3 regions of the Yokenella regensburgei genome follow, and region 1 is predicted to be linked to each of the others. Evidence: predicted binding sites of a transcription regulator. Region 1 holds the regulator's gene; each other region holds the start of a gene.
The links. Region 1 encodes CRP, which controls carbon source genes, mostly activating them, when cyclic AMP is high. Its sites were predicted from a motif close to ATGTGANNNNNNTCACAT; they were not measured.

Region 1 (10,589 bases):
GGGTAGCGGTTTAACCCATCATGACGGTAGGCTGCTTCCGGCTCGCCGGTCGTGATGACGCTCCGCCAGTACTTTCCCGCCAGCTGGTTGCCCCCCACCCCGCTGGCAAACCCCCGGCTCAATACCCTGTCCATCCACTCTTTGAGCAACGCCGGACAGCTATAGGTATATAGCGGATGCTGGAAAACGATAACATCATGCTCACGAAGCAGAGCCTGCTCGCGCTGAATATCAATAAAGAAGTCTGGATAGTGTGCATAAAGGTCATGCACGGTCACATTCTGCAGTTGCAACGCCGGCTTAAGCAAAACCCGGTTAGCCGCCGAGTCCTGAGATTCCGGATGGGCATACAGCAGCAAAACTTTCGCTGTCTGAGACATCATCCCCCTCCCGGTTTTGTCTATCGTTATCGTTTTGGGCTACCATGGCGGCCCGGTGCGGAAAATTGCCCGCACATTACATTATCATAATGACAAATTAACATAGTCTGAACATACGGCGCCTTATGATTGTTTTCTCCTCATTACAAATTCGTCGCGGCGTTCGCGTCCTGTTGGATAACGCTACCGCTACCATCAACCCCGGGCAGAAAGTCGGCCTGGTGGGTAAAAACGGCTGCGGTAAATCCACGCTGCTGGCCCTGCTGAAAAATGAAATCAGCGCCGACGGTGGAAGTTTCACCTACCCGGGTAACTGGCAGCTCGCCTGGGTAAATCAGGAAACCCCCGCCCTGAAGGTGCCCGCTTTAGACTATGTCATCGACGGTGACCGCGAATACCGTCAACTGGAAGCCGAGCTGCAGCGCGCCAACGAGCGCGACGACGGCCACGCTATCGCGACCGTTCACGGCAAACTGGACGCGATTGATGCATGGACTATTCGCTCCCGCGCTTCAAGCCTGCTACACGGTTTAGGCTTCAGCAATGAACAGCTCGAACGCCCGGTAAGCGACTTCTCCGGTGGATGGCGAATGCGCCTTAACCTGGCGCAGGCGCTGATTTGCCGTTCTGATCTGCTGCTGCTCGATGAACCGACCAACCACCTCGATCTTGATGCCGTTATCTGGCTTGAGAAGTGGCTGAAAAGCTATCAGGGCACTCTGATTCTGATTTCCCACGACCGCGACTTCCTCGACCCGGTAGTGGGCAAAATTATTCATATCGAACAGGAAACCATGTTCGAATACACCGGCAACTACTCGTCGTTCGAAATTCAGCGTTCGACCCGGCTTGCTCAGCAGCAGTCGATGTTTGAAAGCCAACAGCAAAAAGTCGCGCACCTGCAAAGCTTCATCGACCGCTTTAAAGCAAAAGCCTCAAAAGCCAAGCAGGCCCAAAGCCGGGTAAAAATGCTTGAGCGCATGGAGATGATTGCCCCGGCGCACGTCGATAACCCGTTCCACTTTAGCTTCCGCGCGCCGGAAAGCCTGCCAAACCCGCTGCTGAAGATGGAAAAGGTCAGCGCAGGCTATGGCGAACGCGTCATTCTCGACTCCATCAAGCTCAACCTGGTGCCGGGCTCGCGTATCGGCCTGCTCGGCCGCAACGGTGCTGGTAAATCAACGCTTATCAAAATGCTGGCAGGCGAACTGGCGCCCATCAGCGGTGATATCGGTCTGGCGAAAGGCATCAAGCTTGGCTATTTTGCTCAGCATCAGCTGGAATTCTTACGGGCAGATGAATCACCGATTCAGCACCTGGCACGCCTTGCACCGCAGGAGCTTGAGCAGAAGCTGCGCGACTATCTGGGCGGCTTTGGCTTCCAGGGTGATAAAGTCACCGAACACACGGCACGTTTCTCCGGCGGCGAAAAAGCGCGCCTGGTGCTGGCGCTGATCGTCTGGCAGCGCCCGAACCTGCTGCTGCTCGATGAACCAACTAACCACCTCGATCTCGACATGCGCCAGGCGTTGACCGAAGCGCTGATCGAATTTGAAGGTGCATTAGTGGTGGTTTCGCACGACCGTCACCTTCTGCGTTCCACCACTGACGATCTGTATCTGGTTCATGATGGTAAAGTCGAACCGTTCGACGGCGATCTGGACGACTATCAGCAGTGGCTGACCGACGTGCAGAAGCAGGAAAACCAGCCAACGGAAGCGTCGAAGGACAACGCCAACAGCGCCCAGGCGCGTAAAGATCAGAAACGCCGCGAAGCAGAACTGCGTACTCAGACGCAGCCGCTGCGCAAAGAGATTACTCGTCTCGAAAAAGAGATGGAGAAACTTAATGCCGAGCTGGCACAGGCGGAAGAAACGCTTGGCGATAGCGGCCTGTACGATCAGGCGCGCAAAGCAGAGCTGACCGCCTGCCTGCAACAGCAGGCCAGCGCGAAATCCGGGCTTGAAGAGTGCGAAATGGCGTGGCTTGAGGCGCAGGAGCAACTCGAACAGATGCTGCAGGAGGGGTAATGTGGCTCGAATTCATAAACATGAAACCGGCCGGGCGGTATAGTAGAGCGCAATGACTCAGATAACCCCCGTAGATTTCGAATTACCACCGGAAGATGATGCCTCCTTCGTACCGATGCGAGGCGTTAAGAACTGCCACCTGCAGACCATGCTGCCGCGGCTAATTCGCCGCAAGCTGCAGTTCACTCCGCACTGGCAGCGTCTTGAGCTACCCGACGGTGATTTTGTCGATCTTGCCTGGAGTGAAGATCCCGAACAGGCGCGCCATAAACCGCGCCTGGTGGTCTTTCACGGGTTAGAAGGCAGCCTTTACAGCCCCTATGCCCACGGCCTGATCCACGCGGCGCAGCAGCGCGGCTGGCTCGGCGTAGTGATGCATTTTCGCGGCTGTAGCGGTGAGCCTAATCGTAACGAACGTATTTACCACTCCGGGGAAACCGAAGACGGCACCTGGTTCCTCAACTGGCTGCAACGCCAGTTTGGCAACGCACCTACGGCAGCGGTAGGGTATTCGCTCGGCGGGAATATGCTCGGCTGTCTGCTGGCGAAAGAAGGCGCCGACGTGCCGCTGAACGCCGCAGTTATTGTGTCCGCCCCCTTCATGCTGGAAGCCTGTAGCTATCATATGGATAAGGGTTTTTCCCGGGTTTATCAGCGTTATCTGCTAAACCTGCTCAAGGGTAACGCCGCCCGCAAGCTCAAGGCCTACCCTGGAACCCTGCCGATTAACCTGCGGCAGTTGAAAAGCGTGCGTCGTATCCGTGAATTCGATGATCTTATCACCTCGAAAATCCACGGTTTCGCGGATGCTATCGACTACTACCGTCAGTGCAGCGCTATGCCGGTCCTGAGTGAAATCAAAATTCCTACGCTTATCATCCATGCGAAGGACGATCCGTTTATGGATCACCACTCCATTCCTCCTCAGGAACAGCTGCCGCCAAACGTTGAGTATCAACTGACGGAGCACGGCGGCCACGTCGGCTTTGTGGGTGGCACCCTGCGTAAACCGGAAATGTGGCTCGAAAAGCGCATTCCCGACTGGTTAACCCGCTGGCTGAGGGCACAAGCATGATGATCCCCTGGCAGGACCTGAGCCCGGAAGCGCTCGAAAACCTGATCGAAAGTTTTGTCTTGCGCGAAGGCACCGACTATGGTGAACATGAACGTTCATTAAAAGATAAGGTCGCCGACGTTAAACAACAGCTGCAAAGCGGTGAGGCCGTGCTGGTGTGGTCCGAACTGCACGAGACCGTCAATATTATGTCGCGCAAGCAGTTTAACGGCTGACCCTCCATCACCATTGACTCAGGGAGCTGTTCGCTATGTCGGCCAAACACCCGGTTATTGCAGTCACGGGCTCCAGCGGTGCCGGAACCACAACCACCAGCCTCGCATTTCGTAAGATTTTCTCCCAGCTCAAGCTCCGCGCCGCGGAGGTTGAGGGCGACAGCTTTCATCGCTACACGCGGCCGGAAATGGATATGGCTATCCGTAAGGCGCGCGACCTGGGAAAGCACATCAGCTATTTTGGCCCGGAAGCCAATGACTTTAGCCTGCTCGAACAAACCTTCCACGAGTACGGCCTGAGCGGTAAAGGCCAGTCGCGTAAATACCTGCATACCTATGATGAAGCGGTCCCCTGGGACCAGGTGCCAGGCACCTTCACGCCGTGGCAGCCGTTGCCCGAACCTACCGACGTCTTGTTCTATGAAGGCCTGCACGGCGGCGTAGTGACAAAGGATCAGGATGTCGCCCGTCATGTCGATCTGCTGGTCGGCGTGGTGCCCATCGTCAACCTTGAGTGGATCCAAAAGCTGGTGCGCGACACCGGCGAGCGCGGTCATTCGCGTGAGGCAGTGATGGATTCCGTGGTGCGCTCAATGGAGGACTACATCAACTTCATTACTCCGCAGTTTTCCCGCACCCACATTAACTTCCAGCGCGTCCCGACCGTCGATACCTCGAACCCGTTTGCCGCAAAAGGGATTCCTTCGCTTGATGAGAGCTTCGTGGTCATTCATTTCCGTAATCTGGCGGGAATCGACTACCCATGGCTGTTGGCTATGCTGCAGGGCTCGTTCATTTCACATATGAATACTCTGGTGGTACCGGGCGGGAAAATGGGGCTGGCGATGGAGCTGATCATGGCGCCGTTGGTACAGCGAATCATGGAAGGGAAAAAAATCGGATAAACCTCACCCCTCTTCCGCCGGGAAGGGGGTGAGTGACCACCCGTATTAACATCAGCCTTCAACAACCTCATAGGAATGCGTGATGTTGACGGCTTTTTCCAGCATCAATGCCACCGAGCAATACTTCTCAGCAGACAGATCCACCGCGCGAGAGACGGTTGCATCTTTCAGATCTTTACCGGTCACGATGAAGTGCAGATTGATGTGGGTGAACAGGCGCGGAGCCTCATCACGGCGCTCAGAAGTCAGCTTCACTTCACAATCCGTCACGGCCTGGCGGCCTTTTTGCAGAATAGAGACCACGTCGATGGCGCTGCATCCGCCCGCCGCCATCAGCACCATTTCCATCGGGCTTGGTGCTTTATCTCCAGAGTTGCCATCCATCAAAATCTGATGACCCGAAGCCGACTCACCAAGGAAGGTTAACCCTTCAACCCATTTCACACGCGCTTGCATATTTTTTAACTCCTGAGTTGCAATTTTCTTCACAGATTACGCGCACATAACATTTCTCGCAATGGAAGGCGACGTGCATCATGCTGAAGCGAGACACCAGGAGACATGCGGCGAAAGCTATGCTAAAACATTCGGGATGCAACAGTGTTACATTGATAAATGACATGTCTGCAGAGGACATCACATAAGGCTGCTGAATATACCGTCAGCCCACTTCCCAGGTAGCGGGAAGAATTCGATTGCAACCCAGGGGCAGAAAGACTAATGCCGCTGGAGACAGCTTATAACAGAGGATAATCGCGCATGGTGCTTGGCAAACCGCAAACAGACCCGACTCTCGAATGGTTCTTGTCTCATTGCCACATTCATAAGTACCCGTCGAAGAGCACGCTTATTCACCAGGGTGAAAAAGCAGAAACGTTGTATTACATCGTGAAAGGCTCCGTGGCTGTACTCATCAAGGATGAAGAAGGTAAAGAGATGATCCTCTCTTACCTCAACCAGGGCGATTTCATCGGTGAATTAGGCCTGTTTGAAGAAGGCCAGGAACGTAGCGCCTGGGTGCGTGCTAAAACGGCTTGTGAAGTCGCTGAAATTTCATACAAAAAATTCCGTCAGCTGATCCAGGTAAACCCGGACATCCTGATGCGTCTCTCTTCTCAGATGGCTCGCCGTCTGCAGGTAACGTCTGAGAAAGTGGGCAACCTCGCCTTCCTGGACGTAACGGGCCGCATCGCGCAGACGCTGCTGAACCTGGCGAAACAGCCGGACGCCATGACTCACCCGGACGGGATGCAGATCAAAATCACTCGTCAGGAAATCGGTCAGATCGTGGGCTGCTCCCGTGAAACCGTGGGTCGTATTCTGAAAATGCTGGAAGATCAGAATCTGATCTCCGCACACGGTAAAACCATCGTGGTTTACGGTACCCGCTAAATCATGCCAGACGGCGCGCAACCTACCTCGCGCGCCGTTTTTGTTTTATCACCCATGTGGCGCAGGCTTATCTATCACCCGGAAGTTAACTACGCACTGCGGCAAACGCTGGTGTTGTGTCTTCCTGTGGCTGTGGGTCTGATTCTCGGCCATCTCCAGCAGGGTCTGCTGTTCTCCCTCGTTCCTGCCTGCTGCAACATTGCCGGCCTCGACACGCCGCATAAACGCTTTTTTAAACGCCTGGTCGTCGGCGGCACGCTGTTTGCCGTTTGCAGCCTGATAGTCCAGCTCCTGCTGGCAAAAGACATCCCCCTGCCGCTCATCCTGACCGGCTTGACGATGATACTTGGCGTGACGGCTGAGATTAGCGCCCTGCACGCCCGCCTGCTGCCCGCGTCGCTGATTGCCTCCATCTTCACCCTAAGCCTGGCTGGAAATATGCCGGTCTGGCAGCCGCTGCTGCTGTATGCGCTGGGTACTCTGTGGTACGGGCTCTTTAACTGGTTCTGGTTCTGGATGTGGAAAGAGCAGCCGCTGCGTGAATCCCTGAGCCTGCTGTATCGCCAGCTTGCCGACTACTGTGAAGCGAAGTACAGCCTGCTTACCCAGCACACCGACCCGACCACCGCGCTGCCGCCGCTGCTCAACCGCCAGCAAAAAGCGGTCGATCTGATAAGCCAGTGTTACCAGCAATTGCACATGCTGGCAGCCAACAAAAATCGCGATTACAAACGGCTGCTGCGGGTATTCCAGATGGGGCTCGATTTACAAGAGCATATCTCCGTCAGCCTGCATCAGCCGGAAGAGGTGCAGAAACTGGTGGAGCGCAGCCACGCCGAAGCGGTTATCCGCTGGAATGCCCAGACCATTGCAGCGCGGCTGCGCGAGCTTGCTGACGATATTCTTTATCACCGCTACCCGCACCGCTTCACGATGGATAAGCAGCTTGGCGCGCTGGAGAAAATCGCACGCCAGCATCCGGACAATCCGGTAGGCCAGTTCTGCGCCTGGCATTTCAGCCGTATCGCGCGCGTTCTTCGCACCCAGCGCCCGCTCTACCCTCGTAATCTGATGGCTGACAAAGAGCGTCGCCTGCCGGTTATTCCGGCACTGAGAAGCTATCTGTCGCTGAAGTCGTCGGCGCTGCGCAGCGCCGCACGTATCAGCGTGATGCTGAGCATCGCGAGCCTGATGGGTGCCGCCCTGCACCTGCCAAAACCGTACTGGATCCTGATGACCATCCTGCTGGTCACCCAGAACGGTTATGGCGCGACGCGGGTGAGGATCGTCCACCGTGCAATCGGTACCCTCGCCGGACTGGTGATTGTGGGAAGTACCCTGCACTTCCACGTCCCGGAAGGCTATACGCTAAGTGCGATGCTCATCATCACGCTGGTCAGCTATCTGATTATTCGTAAGAACTACGGTTGGGCGACGGTGGGCTTTACGGTGACCGCGGTATACACCATCCAGCTTCTGACCCTGAACGGTGAGCAGTTTATTGTCGCTCGCTTCATCGATACCATCATTGGCTGTCTGATAGCCTTCGGCGGCATGGTGTGGCTGTGGCCACAGTGGCAGACCGGCCTGCTACGTAAAAACGCCCAGGATGCGCTGGAGGCCGATCAGGAAGCCATTCGCTTGATCCTGAGCGACGATCCGCAGGCACCGGCGCTCGCCTACCAGCGAATGCGGGTCAATCAGGCGCACAATGCGCTGTTCAACTCGCTCAATCAGGCCATGCACGAGCCCGGTTTTAACACTCAATATCTGGAAGATATGAAACTGTGGGTAACCCATAGCCAGTTTATCGTCGAGCACATCAATGCCATGACGACGCTTGCCCGCGAGCATAACTGCCTGACGCCAGAGCTGACCGAACGTTATCTGCAATCCTGTGAAATTGCACTGCAGCGTTGTCAACAGCGACTGGAATATGATGAGCCAGGAAGCAGCGGGGAGACGAATATCATGGAATCACAGGATATGCTGTCCCACGAGCCGTCGAGCACCATGGAACAGCAATTTCAGCGCGTACTGGGGCATCTTAGCGCCATGTACACCATTTCGTCAGTGGCCTGGCGCCAGCGACCGCATCACGGTATCTGGCTGACCCGACGACTGAGTAAAGCTAGCCGTTAACGATAGCCTTCACCGCTTCAGCGAAGCGCGCCATCCCTTCGGTGATATCCGCCTCTTCCACCACCAACGATGGGGCAAAGCGCATCACGTCCGGCCCGGCGTTGAGCACCATCACCCCCGCACGCGCCGCAGCGTGCAGGAAATCACGGGCGCGGCCTTTGTACTGCGGTTTCAGCTGCGCGCCAATCAGCAGCCCCATGCCGCGAATGTCGCTGAATACATCAAAGCGGGCATCGATTTGCTGCAATTGCTGCACAAATAGTTCTCGCTTCGCCTTCACCCCGTTGAGCACCTCCGGGGTGTTGATAACATCGAATGCGGCTTCCGCAACCGCGCAGGCTAGCGGATTCCCGCCATAGGTTGAACCGTGGCTCCCCACGTGGAAGGCGCTGGCAATGTCTTCGGTAGTCAGCATCGCGCTCACCGGGAATCCGCCGCCTAACGCTTTGGCGCTGGTTAAAATATCCGGCGTCACGCCGTAATGCTGATAGGCAAACAGCGAGCCGGTGCGCCCCATGCCGCACTGCACTTCATCAAACACCAACAGCGCCTGATGTTTATCGCAAAGCTCACGCAGCCCCTGTAAAAACTCCGGCGTAGCCGCCGTCAGACCGCCTTCGCCCTGAATTGGCTCTACCACCACCGCGCAGGTGTGATCATCCATCACCGCCGCGACAGCATGAAGATCGTTAAACGGCACATGGATAATATCGGCCGGCTTCGGGCCAAAGCCGTCGGAGTATTTTGGTTGTCCGCCAACGGACACCGTAAACAGCGAACGACCATGGAACGCGTTATGGAAGGCAATGATTTTGCTTTTGTAAGGGCTGTGGCGTGTGGCAGCGTAATAGCGCGCCAGCTTGAAGGCGGTTTCGTTGGCTTCCGTTCCCGAGTTCATGAACACCACGCGTTCAGCGAAAGTGGCGTCAATAAGCTTACGTCCCAGGCGTAACGCTGGTTCATTAGTGAAGACGTTGCTGGTATGCCAGAGCATTTCCCCCTGAGCATGCAGCGCCGCCACCAGCGCCGGATGACAATGACCCAGCGCGGTCACAGCGATGCCGCCCGCAAAATCAACATACTCGTTGCCCTGCTGATCCCACACGCGACTGCCTTTCCCTTTCACCGGGATAAATTCCGCGGGTGAATAAATTGGCACTATCACATCATCAAACGTCGCGCGGGTAATTGCAGGTTGTTCCGTTGCCATGTCTTGACCACCTTCTATGCAGCAGTGATTATGAGAATATAATCACGAAATATGCATAAAAAATCAGTTAATGGCAACCACTATTCAGCCATGCAGGAAATTCGCCAGAAGCTGATGCCCCTGCTCGCTGAGGATACTTTCCGGATGGAACTGAACCCCTTCCAGTGCCCATTCGCGGTGTCGAATACCCATGATTTCACCGGTGTCACTTTGCGCCGTGACGTCAAAACAGGCAGGCAGCGTGGCGGGATCGATCACCAGTGAGTGATAGCGGGTCACGGTCAACGGGTTGTTCAGACCCCGGAACACCCCCTGCCCGGTGTGAGTAACGGGTGACGTTTTGCCGTGCATGACCTTTGCCGCCCGCACGATGGTTGCACCAAAGACCTGAGCCAGCGCCTGGTGTCCAAGGCACACGCCAAGAATGGGGAGTTTTCCGGCATAATGACGAATGACGTCGAGAGAAATTCCGGACTCATCCGGGGTACAGGGCCCCGGAGAGATAACGATTTTTTCCGGCGCCAGGCGGTCAATCTCTGCCAGAGTTATTTCATCGTTTCGCTTCACCACCACCTCGGCCCCCAGCTCGCAAAAGTACTGGTACAGGTTCCAGGTGAACGAATCGTAGTTATCAATCAGCAGAATCATGGCGGCTCCAGAACAAAAATCCGCTCTATTCTACTCAGATTCCCGCGCTTCGCTTACTACTTTGCTGAAGATGGCGCTAAGTGCGCGCAAATCTCCCATCGCGCCGCTCTGGTTCGCCTGCGCCCAGACGTCAGGCTCGATCCCTCGCCAGTCGAGCAGATACCCGGCATGCAGCGCCAGCTGCTCGAAGAAGATCCGCTGCGCAATGCCATTACCGATCCGGAAAGGATGCAGCACATTGATTTCACAATAGTAGTGACTCAGGCGAGAAATAAAATCACTACGCCCCAGCCCGGCGAGATACGCTTCCTCCTCAAGATGCTTCATCAGCGCATTGCCCTCTTTCTCGATATAAGCAAAGTGGCAGAAGCGGGTGTCCCCCTGGTAAATATCCACCTGGCGAAATGCGCCAGCCCAGTCAAAAACATCCTGGTAAAGATGATGGTGAATGGCGCAGAGGTGCGGCAAACCACGAGCGGGCGGGCCCAGCGCTAAAGTCGCCGCGCGCAGTGAGGTCAGCTCATACGCCGCCTGCTCCAGGCGCTGCGTCTGGTGAATACCCAGTCGGTTGCGCATGACATTCAGGCCAGGG
Region 2 (10,589 bases), on a different contig from region 1:
GTCGAAGTCGACGAAGTTAGTGAAGACGATAGTCTTGTCACCGGCTTCTTTCATCTCTTTGATAGTGGCATCGAACAGCGCATCCAGACCGGTGGCTTTCACCTTTTTCGTGATACCGCAGTTCGCATAAATGTCAGCAATCTTACCGACCGAAACCACGTGACCGTCTTTTTCTTCAACCAGCTTCTGCAGCACGGTTGGCGCTGGCGGTTCAACGGCCAGATCGTGACGGTTACCGGTACGCTGGAAGTTACCCGCTTTATCACCAATAAACGGACGCGCGATGACACGGCCAATGTTGTAGCCGCCTTCGGTCAGCTCTTCACGGGCGATTTCACACAGCTCGTAGAGTTTGTCGAGGCCAAAGGTCTCTTCGTGGCAGGCAATCTGGAACACGGAGTCAGCAGAGGTGTAGAAAATCGGCTTGCCGGTTTTCATATGCTCTTCGCCGAGCTCATCCAGAATCACCGTACCGGAAGAGTGGCAGTTACCGAGGTAACCCGGCAGGTTGGCGCGTTTAACCAACTTGTCGAGCAGCTCCTGCGGGAAGCTGTTGTCATGATCGGAAAAATAGCCCCAGTCGAACAGAACCGGAACACCCGCGATTTCCCAGTGACCTGACGGGGTATCTTTACCGGAAGAGAGTTCATGCGCCCAGGCGTAAGCCCCGACCACTTCAGCGTTACCGTCCATACCGGCGGCAATTTTACCGGTAGACCCTTCGTGTGCCTTCACCAGGCCCAGACGGGTTAAATTTGGCAGGTTCAGCGGGCCTTTGCGACCGTGGTCAGCCTCACCTTTTGCACAAGCTTCTGCAATGTGGCCCATGGTATCGGAACCCACGTCACCAAAGCGATCCGCATCTTCTGTTGCACCGATGCCGAAGGAGTCCAGCACCATTATAAATGCACGTTTCATATGTTCTCCGTACCTTGTGCTTTTGTAAAAAAGCGATCAGATCAGTATACCGCTATTCGGTGATGCGACGATAGACCGTTGGTGTTTCTTTCGGTGCTTTTTCGTCAATGCTTACCGCCGCTTTCACCGCTTTCGCGGCTTCCTGCCAGCTGGTTTCATCTTTAGCATGAATGACCGCGAGTGGTCGTTGTCCATCTACGTGCTCGCCCAGGCGAGCCATTTCGGTAAAGCCAACGCTGTAGTCGATGGTGTCAGAAGCCTGACGACGACCGCCACCCATCGACACTACCGCCATGCCCAGCGCACGCGTATCCATCGTGGAAACGAAGCCTTCAGTATCAGCGTAGACGGCTTTGCTGAGCGTCGCCGTCGGCAGATAAAGGTCGTAGTTCTCAATGAAATCGGTCGGGCCTTTTTGCGCGGCTACCATACGGCCAAAGACCTCAGCGGCTTTGCCGTTGTCGAGTACCGCCTGCAGTTTCGCACGGGCTTCAGCATCGTCTTTAGCAAGCTTGCCTGAAATCAGCATCTCCACGCACAGCGCCATGGTCACGTCGAACAGACGTGGGTTGCGATAGTCGCCGGTGAGGAACTGCACCGCTTCACGGACTTCCACCGCGTTACCGGCGCTGGAAGCCAGCACCTGATTCATATCAGTCAGGAGCGCGGTAGTCCGCACGCCGGCGCCGTTGGCCACGCCAACGATAGCTTCGGCCAATGCTTCAGAGAGTTCATAGGTCGGCATAAACGCGCCGCTGCCCACTTTGACATCCATCACCAGCGCATCCAACCCTTCCGCCAGCTTTTTGGCGAGGATAGATGCGGTAATCAGCGGGATGGAATCGACCGTCGCGGTAATATCACGGGTGGCATAGAAACGCTTGTCTGCCGGAGCCAGAGAGCTGGTCTGGCCGATAATGGCCACACCAACATCTTTAATAATTTCGCGGAAGCGCTGATCGTTCGGGAAGATATCAAATCCCGGAATCGCTTCCAGTTTATCGAGCGTACCGCCGGTATGACCCAGGCCACGCCCGGAGATCATCGGAATATAGCCGCCGCATGCCGCCACCATCGGGCCAAGCATCAGCGAGGTCACATCCCCTACGCCGCCGGTGGAGTGTTTATCCACAATCGGGCCGTTCAGATTCAAACTTTTCCAGTCAAGGACGGTTCCTGAATCTCGCATCGCCATGGTCAACGAAACACGCTCAGGCATCGACATATCGTGGAAGAAAATGGTCATCGCCAGGGCGGCAATCTGCCCTTCCGAAATGGTATTGTCGCGAATGCCGTTGATAAAGAAACGGATCTCTTCATCACTTAAGGCGTGACCATCACGTTTTTTACGAATAATTTCTTGTGCGAGAAACACGGTAACCCCCGAGGACACAGGTTAAATGCGGCGGATGAACCGCCGCAGGAAAAGAATTAGTAGCTGCTTGCGCTCTTACCGTCGCCGTGACCCAGCGCCTTCAGCAGGCTTGCCAGCAGGCTGGATGCACCAAAGCGGTAGTGGCGGGAATCGGCCCAGTCAGCGCCAAACAGTTCGTCGGCGATAGCGAGGAATTGCTGCGCGTCTTCTGCAGTACGCACGCCGCCAGCCGGTTTGAAGCCAACGGTTTTCTGCACGCCCATATCACGGATAACCTCCATCATGATGCGCGCGCTTTCCGGCGTGGCGTTAACCGGAACTTTACCGGTAGAGGTCTTGATGAAGTCTGCGCCCGCTTTGATGGAAATAGCGGAAGCCTGACGAATCAGCGCCTCTTCTTTCAGTTCGCCGGTTTCGATGATCACTTTAAGCAGCACGTTTGCCGCCGCGCAGGCTTCTTTGCAGGCTTTCACCAGGTCATAACCCACCTGCTCATTGCCGGCGATCAGTGCGCGGTATGGGAATACCACGTCGACTTCGTCAGCGCCATAGGCGATGGCCGCGCGGGTTTCGGCCAGTGCGATGTCGATGTCGTCGTTACCGTGCGGGAAGTTGGTGACGGTCGCGATGCGGATGTCCGGAGTGCCCTGCTCGTTCAGAGTCTTACGTGCAATCGGAATAAAGCGCGGATAGATACAGACCGCTGCAGTGTTACCCACCGGCGTTTTTGCCTGATGGCACAGGGCGATAACTTTCGCGTCAGTGTCATCTTCATTCAGGGTAGTCAGGTCCATCAGTTTCAACGCACGCAGGCTGCTTGCAGTTAAATCAGTCATAACATTCTCCGACGGCATAATGCCGGTTTAAATTTCACCATGCGAGTCTGTGACTATTGTAACACTGACCCGCCTTCACACTTCGACACCCATCACAGTTAATGAAAACTGCATGCAATTTTGCATAACCATAATGAGACATTAATCAAATTTTCACGCTATATCGGGACAAAAACCGGCCACTCCGCGGGTCAGGATCAACATCGCGCCGTGCGACGTTTCTTACACTGCCCTCATCGCTTAGCGCCTGAGGAAAGAAAGAATGTCCACTACCGTTGATCCTTCGTTCTCACAACGTTGCCAGCAGATTGTGACCAGCGCACGTCTGTCGCCTGAACAAAAGCGTCACTTTCTGGCGCTGGAGGCTGAAAACGCACTGCCTTACCCGATGCTGCCAGCAGAGGCCCGCGCCGCGCTGGACGAGGGGATTATCTGCGATATGTTTGAAGGCCATGCGCCGTTCAAACCCCGCTACGTCCTGCCTGATTACGCGCGTTTTTTGGCTCAGGGTTCACAATGGCTGGAGCTTGCCGGGGCGGAGGATCTCGACGATGCACTATCGCTGCTGACTATCCTTTATCACCACGTACCGTCCGTAACCTCGTTACCCGTGTATCTGGGACATCTCGATAAGCTGTTGCAACCATATGTTAGAATTCTAACACAAGAAGAGATCGATATTCGAATAAAACGTTTCTGGCGCTACCTCGACAGAACCCTGCCAGATGCCTTTACGCACGTGAATATCGGGCCGGAGGATACCCCGGTCACCCGCGCCATCCTGCGGGCTGATGCAGAGCTAAAGCAGACGGCGCCGAACCTGACCTTTATCTACGACCCTGAAATCACACCGCACGATTTGCTCCTTCAGGTGGCTAAGAACATCTGTGAGTGTAGCAAACCGCACATTGCTAACGGCCCGGTAAATGATAAAATTTTCACAAAAAATCACTATGGTGTGGTGAGTTGTTACAACTCGCTGCCGCTGGCGGGCGGTGGTAGTACCCTGGTTCGTCTGAATCTGCAGCAGATTGCAGAGCGCAGTGAATCAATTGACGACTTCTTTACCCGGACGCTTCCGTACTACTGCCAGCAACAAATCGCAATTATTGATGCCCGCTGTGAATTCCTCTATCAGCAATCCAGGTTCTTTGAAAACAGCTTCCTCGTCAGCGAAGGGCTCATCGATCCGCAGCGCTTTGTGCCAATGTTTGGCATGTACGCGCTGGCTGAGGCCGTTAACCTGCTGTGCGAAAAAGCCGGTAACCATGCCCGCTATGGCAAGGATGAAGAGGCCAACGCGCTGGGTTACCGCATCAGCGAACAGCTGGCACGTTTTGTTGAATCCACTCCGGTGAAATACGGCTGGCAGCATCGCGCGCTGCTGCATGCGCAGTCAGGCATCAGTTCTGACGTGGGCACCACCCCGGGCGCACGTCTTCCTTACGGTGATGAACCCGATCCTATTACCCATCTGCGCACCGTCGCCCCACACCACGCGTTCTATCCGGCCGGGATCAGCGATATTCTGACCCTCGACGAAACGGTGAAACGCAACCCGCAGGCGGTGATGCAGCTCTGCCTGGGCGCTTTCGCCAGCGGCATGCGCGAGTTCAGCGCTAACGTCAGTGGCAACGATCTGGTGCGTGTGACCGGGTATATGGTGCGACTGTCGGATCTGGAGAAATACCGTGAAGAAGGATCGCGCAGCAACACCACCTGGCTTGGAGAAGAAGCCGCACGCAATACGCGGATCCTCGAGCGCCAACCACGAGTAATAAGCCATGAGCAGCAGATGCGCTTTAGTCAGTAAGGTTATCCCGTTCTCCTGTGTGGACGGGCCGGGCAGCCGCCTGGCGCTGTTCCTGCAGGGATGTAACCTGCGCTGTAAAAATTGCCACAACCCGTGGACGATGGGCCGCTGCAACGACTGCGGGGAGTGCGCCGTGCACTGCCCGCATGAAGCGCTGAGCTACCAGGCTGGCCGCGTTTACTGGCACGAAGGGGAGTGCCAGCAGTGTGATACCTGCCTGCACCTCTGCCCGCAGCAGGCGACACCGATGGCAAAAACGATGAGCGTGGAAGAGGTCATCAGCCAGATTGCCGCCGCCGCGCCCTTTATTGAAGGGGTAACCGTCAGCGGCGGTGAAGCAACAACCCAGCTGCCGTTCATCGAGGCGCTGTTTCGTCAACTGAAGCAGACGCCAGCCCTGCAGCACCTGACCTGCCTGATTGACAGCAACGGCGAACTGAACATCAGCGGCTGGGAGAGAGTCCGCCCGGTATGCGATGGGGTAATGGTTGATCTTAAAGCATGGGGAGGAGAGTTGCATCGCGAGCTGACCGGACGCGACAACGGCCGGATAAAAGAGAGCATCCGCTGGCTGGCCGAACACCGGATGCTGAGCGAGCTACGGCTGCTGCTGATCCCGCAGCACAGCGACTACCTTTCTGCCATCGAGCCGCTGAGCGCCTTTATTGCTGGCCTGGGCGACATACCGGTTCGCCTTAACGCCTTCCACGCCCACGGTGTCTACGGGGAGGCCGCACAGTGGCGCAGCGCCGGCCCTGACGATATCAACGCGCTTGCCGGGGCCCTTGAAGCCAGAGGCATTACTCGTCTCATCCACCCGGCGCTGTATCTGTAACGCGTTTAACGAAAGAAAAGTTGCTGCGTATTAACGAACAGGGCGTTGGCGATAACCTCTGGTGGCTCCGGGCGAAGCTCACAAAGCACCGTAAAGACATCGGCCACACGTTCAGGACGGTTGGGCTGCCCCTGATAGCCATTGAGCGGCATGTCCGGCGCATCGGTTTCCAGCAACAGACTGTCGAGCGGGAGCACGGCCATCACTTCACGCGTTTTACTTGCCCGCGGATAGGTTATGGTGCCCCCGATGCCAATCATATAACCCAACTGAATGAATCGCTCCGCCTGTTGCAGACTGCCGGCGAAACCGTGCACCACACCGGTACGCGGTAAATTATGCTTTTTCAGCTGCATCGCGAGCTTATCGTGGGTTCGTCTTGAATGCAGGATCACCGGCAAATCAAACTGTTTTGCCAGTCTGAGCTGGGCATCCAGCACCTGCTGCTGGCGGGAAAACTGTGGATCTTCCCGGTATAGATCGAGACCAATCTCGCCAACCGCCACCAGCTTCTCTGGCCGCGAAGCCAGCTGCGTTGCCAGCGCCTCAAGACAGGCTTCACTATGCTCTTCGATAAACATTGGGTGCAGGCCCAGCGCCGCATAGAGCGGAGGGAAATCAGCGGCGAGCCGCAGCACCCGGGAAAAGCGCGAGGAGCCGGTCGCCGGGACGATAATTTTCTCCACTCCGGCTGCTGCTGCCAACTGCAGACTCTGCACTTCTTTACCCGTAAAAGGGGGGAAATCAAAGTGGCAATGGGTATCAATAAAACGAAAACTCACGCCAGATCCTCTTTATCGAAACTGGCATCGTTCGCCTGTGGTGCATCCACCAGCGGAATATCGTGCACATCATTGGCTACCGGAGCGGGAGGGACGACGGGCACGACAACCCGCGAACGGTGTCGGCGCAGCGGCGGCCTGTCGGTGAGCAGTTTGCCCACCGTGGCAAGGAAGTAACGTCCGCACAGGCGTCCCGTTTTATAGTCAGCCAGTAACGCGGGCTGACGACTGCCCAGCGCCATACTCAGCAGCGGTTTTGGCGGGTAAATTTCGATAATACGCAGCTTGCCGGGCGGCTTTTCAATAAATTTCTGGATAGCGTGATAGGACGTCTCATGCTGATGCACCAGGTTCACCAACGGCTTCAGACTGCCCTCCCCAAGCCAGCGCTCCATACGCTTAAACCACTGCGGCGTATAGAAGGTCTGCGACGGTACGGTGCGGATAACCACAATCGTCTGCGCCCCATGTCGCGCGGCTTCCTGCACCGGAATGGCATCACTAACGCCGCCATCCAGATAGCTTACGCCGTCCAGCGTCGCCCCCGTTCGATAGAACCCAGGGATTGCACTGGAGGCCCGAATGACATCCAGCCAGTTATCATTGGTGGGAGAAAAATAGTTGGGCGAGTAGTCATCGCCACGGCAGGCACACATATAGAACGCCTTACCCAATGCGAACTGATCGAAGGCGTAGTCCATCGCCAGCGGCATTTTCTGCGAGGTTTCCTCAAGCAGCCAGTCAAGATCGATAAGGTTTCCTCCCCGCACGAAACGCATGGGGTCGAAAAACTGCCGCGAGGTGGTGTAGCGCGAAATCACTTTGCGGGCGTAGCCCTGCTGATTACACAGATAAGCGGAGAGGTTCTGCGCACCGGCAGAAGTACCGTAATAGAGGCTAAAGGGGTTGAACTGTGCACGCATAAATTCGTCCAGTACGCCCGCGGTGAAAATCCCACGTTGACCGCCGCCCTCACACACCAGCGCCATCGGCCCGGGCTGAAAAGGTTGAACGGTTAAAGGCGCAATGGTGCCAAGTGTCACAGGAATTCGCTGCCCCACTCTCTTATCCTTATTTTATCAGTGCTCAATTCACCATAACGCAGATTACACATTCATCAAACTAATAAAGCCAGTCACAAGGACTGGCTTTATGTTACAGCAAATGACGGTCGCTACGGACGCCGACGACCCATAAACAGACTGATCAGGAACAGGATGATACCAACGATAAAGACGATTTTCGCCGCGCCTGCGGCGGTACCGGCCAGACCACCAAAGCCCAATGCGGCGGCAATCAACGCAATAACCAGAAATATTATGCCCCAACGAAACATACGATTCTCCTTTACCATAGTTAATATCGACAGCAGTGATAATTGCTCAGGCTAGTCACCCACTATCGTCTTCTTGTGGTACATGCGCCCCAGGCGTAATGCCCGGGGAGCGCATTCTGAGAACAACGTTATTTAACCTTGAGCTCATTATTGACGCTTTTCACACCCTCAACCTTTTTGGTGAGTGCGACAGCGCTGTCAATCTGCGCCTGACTATCCACCATTCCGCTCAGCGTCACGACCTTGTCGTCCGTTTTCACGGAAATATCATTACTTTTAATGGTGTCGCTATCGACCAGCGCCGCTTTCACTTTGGCAGTGATGGAACTGTCATCCATGAAATTACCGACCTTGTTCATCGAGCTATCGATTTTGTTTCCGGTGCTATCGGCTGTGGTTTCCACTTTATCCGTCATCGATTCTGCCATGGCCGAACCGCTGACCATCACGGCACCAAACATAACGGTAAGCAGGGTTTTCGATATCGTCTGTTTTTTCATTTTCATCACTCCATTCCTGGGCTCGCCGCACGCAGAAAATACGTGGCAGAGCAAAGCGTTAACGTCTCCGTTCAGTTTCAGCGGGCGATGAAAAAATTTGATGGTTTAAGACGCTACTAAAGGCCTATTACCCAGGGGATTAAACCAACAAATCTGTCATCACCATGTTAAATATAGACAACAATGATGTAACGCGTGTGGGTTTAAGAACAATCTGCACGAGGTGGGGTGGAGAGCAAAAAGACAGAGCACGGCAGTTGCCGTGCTCTGGTAGAGGATTAGTGTTCGCGAGTCTTACGGAATTTCACTTCCGGATAGCGTTCCTGCGTCAGGTTGAGGTTCACCATCGTCGGGGCGATATACGTCAGGTTGTCACCGCCATCGAGCGCCAGCTGGATCTCGTTCTTACGCTTGAACTCTTCAAATTTCTTAACGTCATTCGACTCAACCCAGCGCGCGGTTGCTACGTTCACCGATTCGTAAATCGCCTCTACGTTATATTCGCTCTTGAGTCGTGCCACGACTACGTCAAACTGCAGGACCCCAACCGCACCCACGATAAGATCGTTGTTGGCAATCGGACGGAACACCTGCACCGCGCCCTCTTCTGAGAGCTGCACCAGTCCTTTCAGCAGCTGTTTTTGCTTCAACGGATCTTTCAGGCGAATACGGCGGAACAGTTCCGGGGCAAAGTTCGGAATACCGGTGAACTTCATCATCTCGCCCTGGGTGAAGGTATCCCCAATCTGGATGGTGCCGTGGTTGTGCAGACCGATGATATCGCCCGGGTAGGCTTCTTCCACATGGGAACGGTCGCCCGCCATAAAGGTCAGCGCGTCAGAAATGACCACGTCTTTACCAATACGCACCTGACGCAGCTTCATGCCCTTTTCATATTTCCCGGACACTACGCGCATGAACGCCACGCGGTCGCGGTGTTTCGGGTCCATATTGGCCTGAATTTTAAACACGAAACCGGTGAATTTCTCATCCTGCGCTTCTACCAGACGAGTATCGGTTTGACGCGGCATTGGCGCCGGCGCCCATTCAACGAGACCGTCCAGCATATGGTCAACACCGAAGTTGCCCAATGCAGTACCGAAGAAGACCGGCGTGATTTCGCCCGCCAGGAATAGCTCTTTATCGAATTCGTTAGAAGCACCCTGCACCAGCTCAAGCTCGTCACGCAGCTGCTGAGCCAGGTCTTCACCCACCGCCGCATCCAGATCCGGGTTGTTCAGACCTTTAACGATGCGCACTTCCTGAATGGTGTGGCCTTTACCGGTCTGATACAGATAGGTTTCATCTTTGTAGAGATGATAAACGCCCTTGAACAGCTTGCCGCAGCCAATTGGCCAGGTGATCGGCGCACAGCCAATCTTCAGCTCGCGTTCAACCTCATCCAGCACTTCCATCGGATCGCGGATGTCACGGTCAAGTTTGTTCATGAAAGTCAGGATCGGCGTATCACGTAGACGGGTTACTTCCATCAGCTTACGGGTTCGATCCTCAACGCCTTTCGCGGCGTCGATAACCATCAGACAGCAGTCAACCGCCGTCAGAGTACGGTAGGTATCTTCGGAGAAGTCTTCGTGCCCCGGGGTATCCAGCAGGTTAACCAGGCAATCGTGATACGGGAACTGCATCACGGAAGTGGTAATGGAGATACCACGCTGCTTTTCCATCTCCATCCAGTCTGATTTGGCATGCTGGCTGGAGCCACGGCCTTTTACCGTACCGGCAGTCTGAATCGCCTGTCCGAACAGCAGTACCTTTTCGGTAATCGTCGTTTTACCGGCATCCGGGTGCGAAATAATGGCAAAAGTGCGGCGTTTGGCCACCTCTTGCAGATAAGGAGACAACGTCATAATTAAAATCTTCTGTGTAAGCGCACGGCCACGGGCCGTGCACGAGAATCGAAAATGCGGCTATTTTACTCAAGTGCGGAAGACAGACAATCAATGTTTACACAGGAGCTGCTCCAGTTCATTTAATGAGTTGACGGTCCACGTCGGCTTAATATGTTCCGGCAGCACGCGTTGATGCATGTTCAGCCAGCAGGTCGCGAGCCCGGCGTTGATACCACCAAGAATATCAGACTCGGCGGTATCGCCAACCATCAGTACGCGCGAACGATCCGGGTTCCCGGCTTTCTCCAGCGCATAGTCAAAAATGCGGGAGTCCGGTTTTGCCA
Region 3 (10,589 bases), on a different contig from region 1:
AACCTGACAGCAACAACAGCAAAGGCAAAATCGCAACGGATGGAACAACGCACGAACGTTTCATAAACGAATTCTGTATGTAAGTAGGAGAGCAAAGCGTAGAGGAAAACCATCAACGCAGCTTAAGTAACGCGTGGCATAAAATCTCTTGAAACAAGATAGTACACGCAGAAATACAATTCCAACCAGCTGATTTTCACCTCATTATTTAATCTGGCACCACGAATCATTGATGCAAACTGGATATACTCCACATGTCATTCACAACATGAATAAAGGAGATGAAATGACGCAAAATATCTACGACGATCCGCAGTTTTTTGCCGGATACGCCACTCTCGATCGTTCAGTCAAGGGGTTGGACGGTGCACCGGAATGGCCGGAACTGCAAAAAATGCTGCCACCTCTCAGTGGTGCCACCGTTATCGACCTTGGCTGCGGCTACGGGTGGTTCTGCCGCTTTGCCAGCGACGCAGGAGCAGCACAAGTGCTTGGGCTTGATGTTTCAGAGAAAATGCTGGAGCGCGCGCGCGAGACGACTTCGCAGGAGAACATTCACTATCAACGTGCCGATCTCGAAACGCTGAGTCTGGAGCCTGAGAGTCTCGATCTCGCCTACAGCTCGCTGGCGCTACATTATCTGCTGGATATCGATACGCTGTTCGCCACGCTCCACCAGGCGCTAAAACCTGGCGGTATGCTGGTGTTCTCGGCAGAACATCCCATCTACACCGCCACCCACAAACAGGGCTGGATACAGGGTAGCGACGGTGACAAGTGCTGGCCGGTGAATCATTATCAGCAGGAAGGTGAGCGCATCAGCAACTGGTTTGCCGAGGGGGTGAAGAAGCAGCACCGAAAACTTTCTACGTGGATAAACGCGTTGATTGCCGCCGGTTTTGAGATAAGTCATCTCAACGAGTGGGGACCCACTGCCGGGCAGATTGCCAGCAATCCGGCGCTTGATGAAGAGAAAGAACGTCCGATGATCTTTTTACTCAGCGCCCGTAAAGCGCGCTAATCGTGAGTTTTTTACATTCCAGATAATGGGGAGGCTACCTCCCCCCATCTTCTCAGGCCATACGTGCCGCATAGCCTTCAATGGCATCCGCGATCGCTGATGAATCCTGTAATGTACGAATACCGGTGAACAGATCCGCTGCCTCCACGTACTCTTTACGTAAGTAACCCAGCCACTGCTTGATTCGCGCCACGTGGTACAGGCCAGTATCGCCCTGCTTTTCCTTGCGGGAATAGGTTTGCAACAGCGCCACGACTTCAGGCCACGGCATCCGCAGCGCATTTTCCTTCACCACACGGCTCAGATTCGGCACGTTCAGCGCACCGCGCCCGATCATAATGGCATCGCAGCCGGTCACTGCCATACACTCCTGCGCGCTTTGCCAGTCCCAGATTTCGCCGTTGGCCACCACCGGTATCGACAGCCGCTTTCGAATTTCACCAATCGCCTGCCAGTTGATACGCTCGGCTTTGTAGCCGTCTTCTTTTGTACGGCCGTGAACGGTCAACTCTGTAGCACCGGCCTGCTGCACCGCATCGGCAATTTCAAACTGCCGCTGGCTGCTGTCCCAGCCCAGTCTTACTTTTACCGTGACCGGCAGGTGAGCGGGCACGGCCTCACGCATGGCTTTCGCCCCGCGATAGATAAGCTCCGGGTCTTTCAGGAGCGTCGCCCCGCCGCCGCTACCGTTCACCACCTTTGACGGGCAACCACAGTTGAGGTCAACGCCCCAGGAGCCCAGCTCAACGGCACGGGCGGCGTTTTCCGCCAGCCACTGCGGGTATTGCCCCAGCAGTTGTACCCTGACGAGCGTCCCCGAGGGGGTTCGGCTCTGGTTGTGAAGTTCCGGGCAAATGCGGTAGAACGACTTTTCCGGCAGCAGTTTATCCACCACCCGCAAAAATTCGGTGATGCAGAGGTCATAATCGTTTACCTCAGTCAGCAGCTCGCGCACCAGCGAATCGAGCACACCTTCCATCGGTGCCAGTAATACACGCATATCGTTACCCGGAGAAAAAGAGGCGCTATCTTAGCGTTATCGGCAGACGGTTTGAAGCCCGTTCTCTGCGCTGCCGACTACACTATCAGGCACAACTTTTTTTCGTGCGATGCGCAGAACCTGCAGTGCCAAAAAGGAATCATGAGTATGCTTATAAATCATGATGTGATCGGTAGCACATTTTTGGCATTAATTGTATGATGAATGCGTTCCATCAAAGGTAATCACCATGAGCAAAATATTGAATACTCTCTGGCAGTACCTGCGCGCATTCGTTCTGATTTACGCCTGCCTGTATGCCGGAATTTTTGTCGCTTCCCTGCTTCCTATCACCATTCCCGGCAGCATTATCGGGATGCTGATCCTGTTTGTGCTATTGGCCCTGCAGGTGCTTCCCGCCAAATGGGTCAACCCCGGCTGCTACATTCTCATCCGCTACATGGCGCTGCTGTTTGTGCCGATTGGCGTTGGAGTGATGCAGTATTTCGACCTGCTGCGCGCGCAGTTTGGCCCGGTGGTGGTTTCCTGCGCCGTGAGTACGCTGGTGGTATTAGTGGTGGTGAGCTGGAGTTCACATCTGGTTCATGGTGAACGCAAAGTGGTTGGGCAGAAAGGAGCCGAAGAAAAATGATGCACTATATCTGGTGGTCACTACCGCTGACGCTGCTGGTGTTTTTTGGTGCTCGCAGGCTCGCTGCCCGTTTTAAAATTCCATTGCTGAACCCGCTTCTGGTGGCGATGGTGGTGATCATTCCGCTGCTGATGGTGACCGGTACGCCGTACGATCACTATTTCGCCGGGAGCAAAATCTTAAACGATCTGCTGCAGCCTGCGGTGGTGGCGCTGGCCTTTCCGCTCTACGAGCAGTTGCACCAGATCCGCGCCCGCTGGAAATCGATCATCCTGATCTGCTTTATTGGTACCGTGGTCGCGATGGTCAGCGGTACGACAATTGCCCTGCTGATGGGAGCAACGCCGCAGATTGCCGCCTCGGTAATGCCGAAATCGGTTACCACGCCTATCGCCATGGCCGTTGGCGGCAGCATTGGCGGTATTCCGGCTATCAGCGCGGTTTGCGTCATTTTTGTTGGGATCCTTGGCGCGGTCTTTGGCCACACCCTGCTGAACCTGATGCGCATTAACACCAAAGCGGCTCGTGGTCTGGCAATGGGGACGGCGTCGCACGCGCTGGGTACCTCACGCTGTGCGGAACTGGACTACCAGGAAGGTGCGTTCAGTTCTCTGGCGCTGGTGATTTGCGGGATAATGACCTCGCTGCTGGCACCTTTTTTGTTCCCGCTGCTGCTGAAGTTAGTGGGCTAAAACGCGACACATCACACATTTTTGACTGCAAGTTACACGCGTTGCATAAGTAGTGGGATTTAGATCACATATACAGGTGTAAAGCACCCGTAGACTACGCTTCCATACATTGTTAAGAGGCAAAGCCATGCATTCACGTTTTCATTCTGCTTTTGCACAGCTTGCGGATAATTTGCAGTCAGCACTGGCCCCGATGCTTGCCGACGAGCATTTTTCGGCACAGTTCACTGCACATCAGGTCGCCACGCTGCGAGCCGCGACCGGGCTTGACGAAGACGGTCTGGCATTTGCGCTTCTGCCGGTAGCGGCGGCCTGCGCGCGTGCCGACCTGTCGCACTTCAATGTTGGCGCTATTGCCCGCGGTATTAGCGGCACCTGGTATCTTGGCGGCAACATGGAGTTCCTCGGCGCGACGATGCAACAAACCGTACACGCCGAACAGAGCGCCATCAGCCACGCCTGGCTCTGTGGCGAGAAGGCTCTTAAAGCCATTACCGTCAACTACACCCCCTGCGGCCACTGCCGTCAGTTTATGAATGAACTGAACAGCGGTCTTGAGCTGCGCATCAACCTGCCGGGCCGCGAGCCTGCCACGCTGAAAGACTATCTGCCGGACGCTTTTGGGCCGAAAGATCTGCAGATCAAAACTCTGCTGATGGATGCTCAGGACCACGGCTACCCGCTGGAAGGCGATGCGCTGGCACAGGCAGCGATTAAGGCCGCCAACCGCAGCCACACACCGTACAGCCAGTCTCCTTCAGGAGTCGCGCTGGAGTGCCGTGACGGTACTATCTTCAGCGGAAGCTACGCGGAAAACGCGGCGTTCAACCCGACGCTGCCACCGCTGCAGGGTGCCCTGAATCTGCTTAGCCTGAACGGTTATAACTACGCGGATATCCAGCGGGCGCTCCTCGCCGAACGCCCGGACGCTCCGCTTATCCAGTGGGATGCTACGGCGGCGACATTGCGCGCACTGGGCTGTCAGAATATTGACCGGGTGCTGCTCGGTTAAGGTTCTTGTGCGGGTTTCGGCCCGCACTGATGAAATTCCCCCCAATTAACCCGGCGTTTATTGCGCTATCCCGGCGAGTACAGTAGCCTGAGTGTCATCGTTTCCACCATCGAGCCAAGTCCATGTTAAAGCGCGTGTCATACAGCCTGTTAGTCCTTCTCGGTCTGCTGCTGTTGACCGTATTAGGACTCGACCGCTGGATGAGCTGGAAAACCGCGCCATACATCTATGACGAACTCCAGGATCTCCCCTACCGCCAGGTTGGCGTCGTCCTTGGTACCGCAAAATATTATCGCACCGGCGTTATCAATCAGTATTACCGCTACCGCATTCAGGGAGCGCTCAACGCCTATAACAGCGGTAAGGTAAACTACCTGTTGCTGAGCGGTGATAACGCGCTGCAGAGCTACAACGAACCGATGACCATGCGTAAAGATTTGATTGCCGCAGGCGTCGATCCGGCCGATATCGTGCTCGACTACGCTGGTTTCCGCACACTTGATTCAATAGTGCGTACGCGAAAAGTGTTCGATACCAATGACTTCATCATCATCACCCAGCGTTTTCACTGCGAGCGCGCGCTGTTTATTGCTCTGCACATGGGCATTCAGGCCCAGTGCTACGCGGTACCTTCACCAAAAGACATGTTAAGCGTGCGCCTGCGTGAGTTCGGTGCCCGCTTCGGTGCGCTGGCAGACCTCTATATCTTCAAACGTGAGCCCCGCTTCTTAGGCCCGCTGGTCCCAATTCCTGCCGAACATGAAGTGCCGGAAGATGCCCAGGGCTACCCTGCCGTCACCCCGGAACAGCTGCTGGAACTGCAGAAAAAGCAATAAAAAAGCCCGGAACGGCGGTTACTGTTCCGGGCTTTTGTACAGAGAAACTATTTCTTACGCGCGTACTTCAGTGAATCCAGCGCAACGGCGAAGATAATGATGGCGCCTTTGATGATGTACTGCCAGTACGGGTTAACCCCGATATAGGTCAGGCCGTAGTTGATGACGGTGAAGATAATCACACCGGTCACCACACCGAAAACGGTACCCACACCGCCGGAGAAGGACACACCGCCCACCACGCAGGCCGCGATAGCATCCAGCTCGTACATAAAGCCGAGGTTGTTGGTCGCAGAACCGATACGCCCCGCTTCCAGCAAACCACCGAAAGCATAGAACACGCCAGAGAGCGCATAGATCATCAGCAGGTTCAGCGCCACGTTGACGCCAGATACTTTCGCGGCTTCCGGGTTACCACCGATGGCGAAAATGTTCTTACCGAAGCGGGTTTTGTTCCACAGCACCCATACGAAGGCAATGGCAATTAGCGCATAGAAGGTGATATACGACAGTCGGAAACTACCGAGCGCGATAAACCCCTGCGCAAACGTCGAGAAGTGCGTATCAAAGCCGGAAATCGGCGAAGCCCCCACGAAGTCGTAATACAGCGAGTTGATACCGTATACGATAATCATCGTGCCGAGGGTGGTGATAAACGGCGTTACGTTCAGGTAGGCAATGATAATCCCGTTGACCAGACCAATTACCGCGCCGATAGCGCAGACGATAAGGATAACCAGCGGAATCGGCATGGTTGCCATTTCCGGGAACACCTTGTTGGCGTTATCAACTGACTGCAGAAGGGTTGCGGCGATAACGGCCGCAAGGCCCACCTGGCGACCGGCGGACAGGTCCGTCCCCTGGGTCACGATAAGCCCGGCAACGCCAAGAGCGATGATAATACGCACCGAGGACTGCGTCAGGATGTTACTCAGGTTAAGCAGACTTAAGAACGTGGGATCCTGGAATATAATAATGGCCAGCAAGACTAAAAGGACGACGTAAATACCGCCTTCTTTCAGATAAGTGAGAAAACTTTTTTTATCTAACGCACTCATGAGGAGCCCCTGATCTTAAAGGTGCAAAGACGCAAGACGGAGTATTTCGTTTTGCGTGGTGGTTTTCGTATCAACAATTCCGGCGACCAGCCCATTGCTCATCACCAGAATACGGTCGGTAATTCCCAGCAGCTCCGGCATTTCGGAAGAGATAATAATGATCCCTTTATTCTTTTTCGCCAGCTCAGCAATAAGTTGATAAATTTCAAATTTGGCACCAACGTCAATACCGCGCGTTGGTTCATCCAGCATTAAAATTTCTGGCTGAGTTAACAACCAGCGACCAATAACAACCTTCTGCTGGTTACCACCAGACAGCGAACCAATCTGGGTACGATGACCCGGTGTTTTAACGCGCATTGAGTCAATAACCCACTGGGTATCACTCTTCATCCGTGAGTTATCCAGCAGACCGACTTTATTTTTGTAGTTGCGAATATTAGAAATCAGCGAGTTAAAGCCGATATCCAGATAAGCGTAAATACCGGTTGAACGACGCTCTTCGGTCACCAGTGCAAAGCCGTGGTTAATCGCTTCGTTAGCGCTGTGGTTATTGATCTTTTTACCGTGCAGCGTAATGGTGCCGGAGGCTTTCTCACGAATACCGAACAGCGTCTCCACGATATCGGTGCGTTTGGCACCAACCAGACCGGCAATTCCGAGAATTTCCCCTTTGTGCAAATCAAAGGAAACATCACGGATAGAAGGCTGGCGCAAAGAGGTGAGTCCACGAACTTCGAGGATAACCTCCCCCGGTTTGTTCTGCTTGTCGGGGAATCGCTGGTTCAGGGAACGGCCAACCATCATGGCGATGATCTTATCCATGTCGAGGCCTTCCAGCGGCTGGGTGGCAATCCACTGGCCATCACGCAGGATAGTAATCTCATCGCACAGCTGGAAGATCTCTTCCATCTTATGCGAAATATAAACAATTCCACAGCCGCGCTCTTTCAGCTTGCGGATGATTTTAAACAGATGATTGACTTCTTTTTCCGTCAGAGAAGAAGTGGGTTCATCCATAATCACGATTTTGGCATCGTAGGAGAACGCTTTCGCGATTTCAATCATCTGCATCTGCGAAACGGATAATGTGCCCACGCGAGCGCGCGGATCAATATCAATATCCAGTTCGTCAAATATATCTTTGGTGTCGCGGTACATTTTGTCCTGATCGACAAACATACCTTTAGTAGGATAACGCCCGAGCCACATGTTATCCATGACCGAACGTTGTAATACCAGGTTAAGCTCCTGGTGAACCATCGAAATACCATTTTCCAGCGCTTCTTTTGCTGAATGGAAGTCGATCTCTTTACCCTGAAAAATAATACTACCGGAATCTTTTTGATAGATCCCAAACAGGCATTTTAATAACGTGGATTTTCCCGCACCGTTTTCCCCCATTAAGGCATGAATGGAATGCGGACGGACTTTTAAATTCACATTATCGAGCGCTTTTACGCCGGGAAACGACTTGTTGATATGACTCATTTCCAACAAGAATTCGCCTGACGATTTTTCGTTATTGCTGACCATAGTTAGCCCTGGCTGCGCGTGATACCCGTACCGGAAAACCGGCACGGGCGTGTTTCAACGAAATCGCATGGTGGGCGCAGAATCTGCGCCCGAACTATCGAATTACTTACCGATGAACTGAACGAGGTTATCCTGGTCCACACCAACATAAGGTACGCGAACGATTTTGTTCTCGATTTTCCAGTTGGTGCCAGCTGCCGGCTCTTTACCTGCGGCCAGGTTTTTCGCCAGATCCAGCGTTGCTTTCGCCTGGTTGTTAGCATCGTTCAGCACGGTACCGGCCATTGCGCCAGATTTCACCAGTGCCAGTGCTTCTGGCAGAGCATCAACGCCAAATACCGGTACGCTGGATTTGTTGTGCGCTTTCAGCGCTTCTACTGCACCCATTGCCATTGCATCGTTGTTGGCGATAACCACTTCGATTTTATTAGCGTTCGGGCCAGAGAGCCAGGCGTCCATCTTGTCTTTAGCCTGCGCGGTATCCCACATAGCGGTATCCAGCGCCAGCTGCTGAGTTTTGATGCCTTTGTCGTTCAGCTCTTTAATCACGTAGGTCGTACGTGCTTCAGCATCCGGGTGACCCGGCTCACCTTTCAGCAGCACAAACTGAATCTGACCATCTTTGTTCAGATCCCAGTTCGGGTTAGCTTTCCAGTGTTTGGCAATCAGGTCGCCCTGAATAATGCCAGACTCTTTGGAATCGGTACCGACGTAGAACGCTTTGTCGTAGCTATCCAGCGCTTTACGGGAAGGCTCTTTGTTGAAGAAGACCACCGGCACGTTCTGACCACGTGCTTTTTCAATCACGGTGCCCGCTGCAGCCGGGTCAACCAGGTTGATCGCCAGCGCTTTAACACCTTTTGCCAGCAGGACGTCAATCTGGTCGTTCTGCTTGGACTGGTCGTTCTGCGAGTCATTCATCAGCAGTTGAATGTCAGGAGATGCTTTAGCATCTTTCTCAATCGCCTTACGGACAACAGACATGAAGTTGTCGTCGTATTTGTAGATGGTCACGCCAATACGGGTGTCCGCAGCATGGGCCGCCGCGCCAAAAAACATGCTTGCCATCAGAACAGACAGGGTTAGGGCCTTCTTATTCATGGTATCTCCGGTTCTCGGTTCTTTTATGCAGGGTATAGACCAGGCGGGCGCAACGTTAATAGAGTGTTACAGACCGCCGAAGTTAATTTATCAAAAATGACTATCTTCCGTGTTCGGTAACGCTCCAGAGTGCGTTTTTTGATTGTTTTGTGCTGCATTGCCAGGCAAAAAGTGAGAAATCACAGTGACTAGCGCTTTCAGCTTTACAAACGCAGCCATCATAGCCAGCGCAATGTTAAGATACTGTGAATTTACTCACAGATTGAAAACGGTTACATCACCGCAGTTTACAAGTTAGTGATCGTCCCCACAGATTGCCGCTGTGCCACAGAATGGCGGCGCACCAGGGTCGGCATAAAGCAGTGTGTCGCTGACGCATCCAGTTTGCCTTCAGCACCCATCAGCGCGAGCTCTGTCGCCAGTTTTGCCATTGAAACAATCGGGTAACGCACGGTGGTCAGCTGCGGGTCCGTGTAACGAGCTATCGGAATGTCATCGAAACCGATGAGCGAAAGCTGCTGCGGCACCGCAATGCCGTTATCTTTCAGCGCCGTCAGCGCCCCGGCAGCCATGCTGTCATTGTAGGCGAAAACGGCACTTAGCCCGAGATTACGCCCGAGGAGCTCAACCATCGCCGCCTCCCCGCCCTGCATATCCGGCGTGCCGGTGCCAATCCAGGCATCGGACGGATTAATCCCCTGCTCCTGCAGCGCCCGCCGCCAGCCTTCGCGGCGAAGCGTGTCATCTTCAATCGCATGGCTTGAGGCCAGATAGCCAATACGCTGATGCCCGTTATTCAGCAGCGTTCGGGTGGCCATCATCGCACCGCTGACGTTGTCGAGCCCGACGCAGCGATGGGCGTAACCCGGCACGGTACGGTTGATAACCACCATTCCGGGAATATGTTTCATAAAATCAATGAGTTCATCGTCGCCAAGCGCTTTGGAATGCACGATCAGCGCGTTACAGCGCTGGCGGATCAGCACCTCAATGGCATTACGCTCTTTTTCCGCCTCGTGGTAGCTGTTACCGATAAGCACGTATTTCTGATGCTGCTGAGCGACAGTATCCACCGCTTTCACCAGCGCGCCGAAGAAGGAGTCGGAGACGTCCATCACTACCACGCCAATGGTTTCACTGCTTTGCGTCGCCAGCGCCTGGGCATTTGCATTGGGGCGATACCCAAGCAGCGATACTGCCTTCATCACCGCATCACGTGTCTCACTACTGACCAGCTGACTGTTGTTCAGCACCCTTGATACGGTCGCCACCGACACGCCAGCCTCGCGGGCAACGTCACGAATGGTGATCATACACACCGCCCTGTTGGAAATTGCAGGAACCCACGGTCACCCCCTGTTTCAGCAAGAACGCTATTTTGTCAGCGCGGGGTTTACGACTACGTGAGAGATGTCACAAGGATGGAAACGGTTACATCCGTTTTGTTAATGATTGTGATCCAGATCGTTATCTGAATGTTTTGCGTAATGAGATGCCTGAGGCGCGAGCGGTAAGCTGTCGCCACAGCCATTCAACCGGCCCCTGACGGAAGTAGCGCAACCAGAAAACGGAGAACAGCAGGTTAAACATCCACACTGGCAGCACAAAACCGAGCAGCTGCAGGCGGTCGAATTTCATAAATAAGCCGAATCGATAGAACAGCGTGGTGCAGATAAGGGTTTGCAGTAGATAGTTCGTGAGG

Region 2: deoC (deoxyribose-phosphate aldolase) is a predicted target of CRP. The motif match lies at 3,263-3,280, and genes of this name have one in related genera.
Region 3: C7387_RS01985 (CidA/LrgA family protein) is a predicted target of CRP. The motif match lies at 2,185-2,202, and genes of this name have one in related genera.

What each region holds. Positions count from the first base shown of each region.
Region 1 is NZ_RBIZ01000006.1:9,761-20,349, forward strand. It holds gene kefG (glutathione-regulated potassium-efflux system ancillary protein KefG) at 1-383, opposite strand, end outside; gene C7387_RS18145 (ABC transporter ATP-binding protein) at 506-2,410, shown strand; gene C7387_RS18150 (hydrolase) at 2,463-3,485, shown strand; gene C7387_RS18155 (YheU family protein) at 3,482-3,700, shown strand; gene C7387_RS18160 (phosphoribulokinase) at 3,736-4,605, shown strand; gene C7387_RS18165 (OsmC family protein) at 4,657-5,061, opposite strand; gene crp (cAMP-activated global transcriptional regulator CRP) at 5,365-5,997, shown strand; gene C7387_RS18175 (YccS/YhfK family putative transporter) at 6,052-8,139, shown strand; gene argD (bifunctional acetylornithine/succinyldiaminopimelate transaminase) at 8,129-9,349, opposite strand; gene pabA (aminodeoxychorismate synthase component 2) at 9,434-9,997, opposite strand; gene C7387_RS18190 (putative adenosine monophosphate-protein transferase Fic) at 10,028-10,589, opposite strand, start outside.
Region 2 is NZ_RBIZ01000005.1:409,503-420,091, reverse strand. It holds gene deoB (phosphopentomutase) at 1-918, opposite strand, end outside; gene deoA (thymidine phosphorylase) at 971-2,293, opposite strand; gene deoC (deoxyribose-phosphate aldolase) at 2,350-3,129, opposite strand; gene C7387_RS17050 (YjjI family glycine radical enzyme) at 3,392-4,942, shown strand; gene C7387_RS17045 (YjjW family glycine radical enzyme activase) at 4,914-5,777, shown strand; gene C7387_RS17040 (TatD family hydrolase) at 5,783-6,559, opposite strand; gene C7387_RS17035 (patatin-like phospholipase family protein) at 6,556-7,620, opposite strand; gene C7387_RS17030 (DUF1328 domain-containing protein) at 7,734-7,895, opposite strand; partial or broken gene C7387_RS17025 (BON domain-containing protein) at 8,027-8,401, opposite strand; gene prfC (peptide chain release factor 3) at 8,674-10,263, opposite strand; gene yjjG (pyrimidine 5'-nucleotidase) at 10,354-10,589, opposite strand, start outside.
Region 3 is NZ_RBIZ01000003.1:397,412-408,000, reverse strand. It holds gene mdtQ (multidrug resistance outer membrane protein MdtQ) at 1-64, opposite strand, end outside; gene C7387_RS01995 (class I SAM-dependent methyltransferase) at 287-1,021, shown strand; gene dusC (tRNA dihydrouridine(16) synthase DusC) at 1,074-2,021, opposite strand; gene C7387_RS01985 (CidA/LrgA family protein) at 2,251-2,652, shown strand; gene C7387_RS01980 (CidB/LrgB family autolysis modulator) at 2,649-3,344, shown strand; gene cdd (cytidine deaminase) at 3,472-4,356, shown strand; gene sanA (outer membrane permeability protein SanA) at 4,479-5,192, shown strand; gene mglC (galactose/methyl galactoside ABC transporter permease MglC) at 5,240-6,250, opposite strand; gene mglA (galactose/methyl galactoside ABC transporter ATP-binding protein MglA) at 6,266-7,786, opposite strand; gene mglB (galactose/glucose ABC transporter substrate-binding protein MglB) at 7,889-8,887, opposite strand; gene galS (HTH-type transcriptional regulator GalS) at 9,175-10,200, opposite strand; gene yeiB (DUF418 domain-containing protein YeiB) at 10,355-10,589, opposite strand, start outside.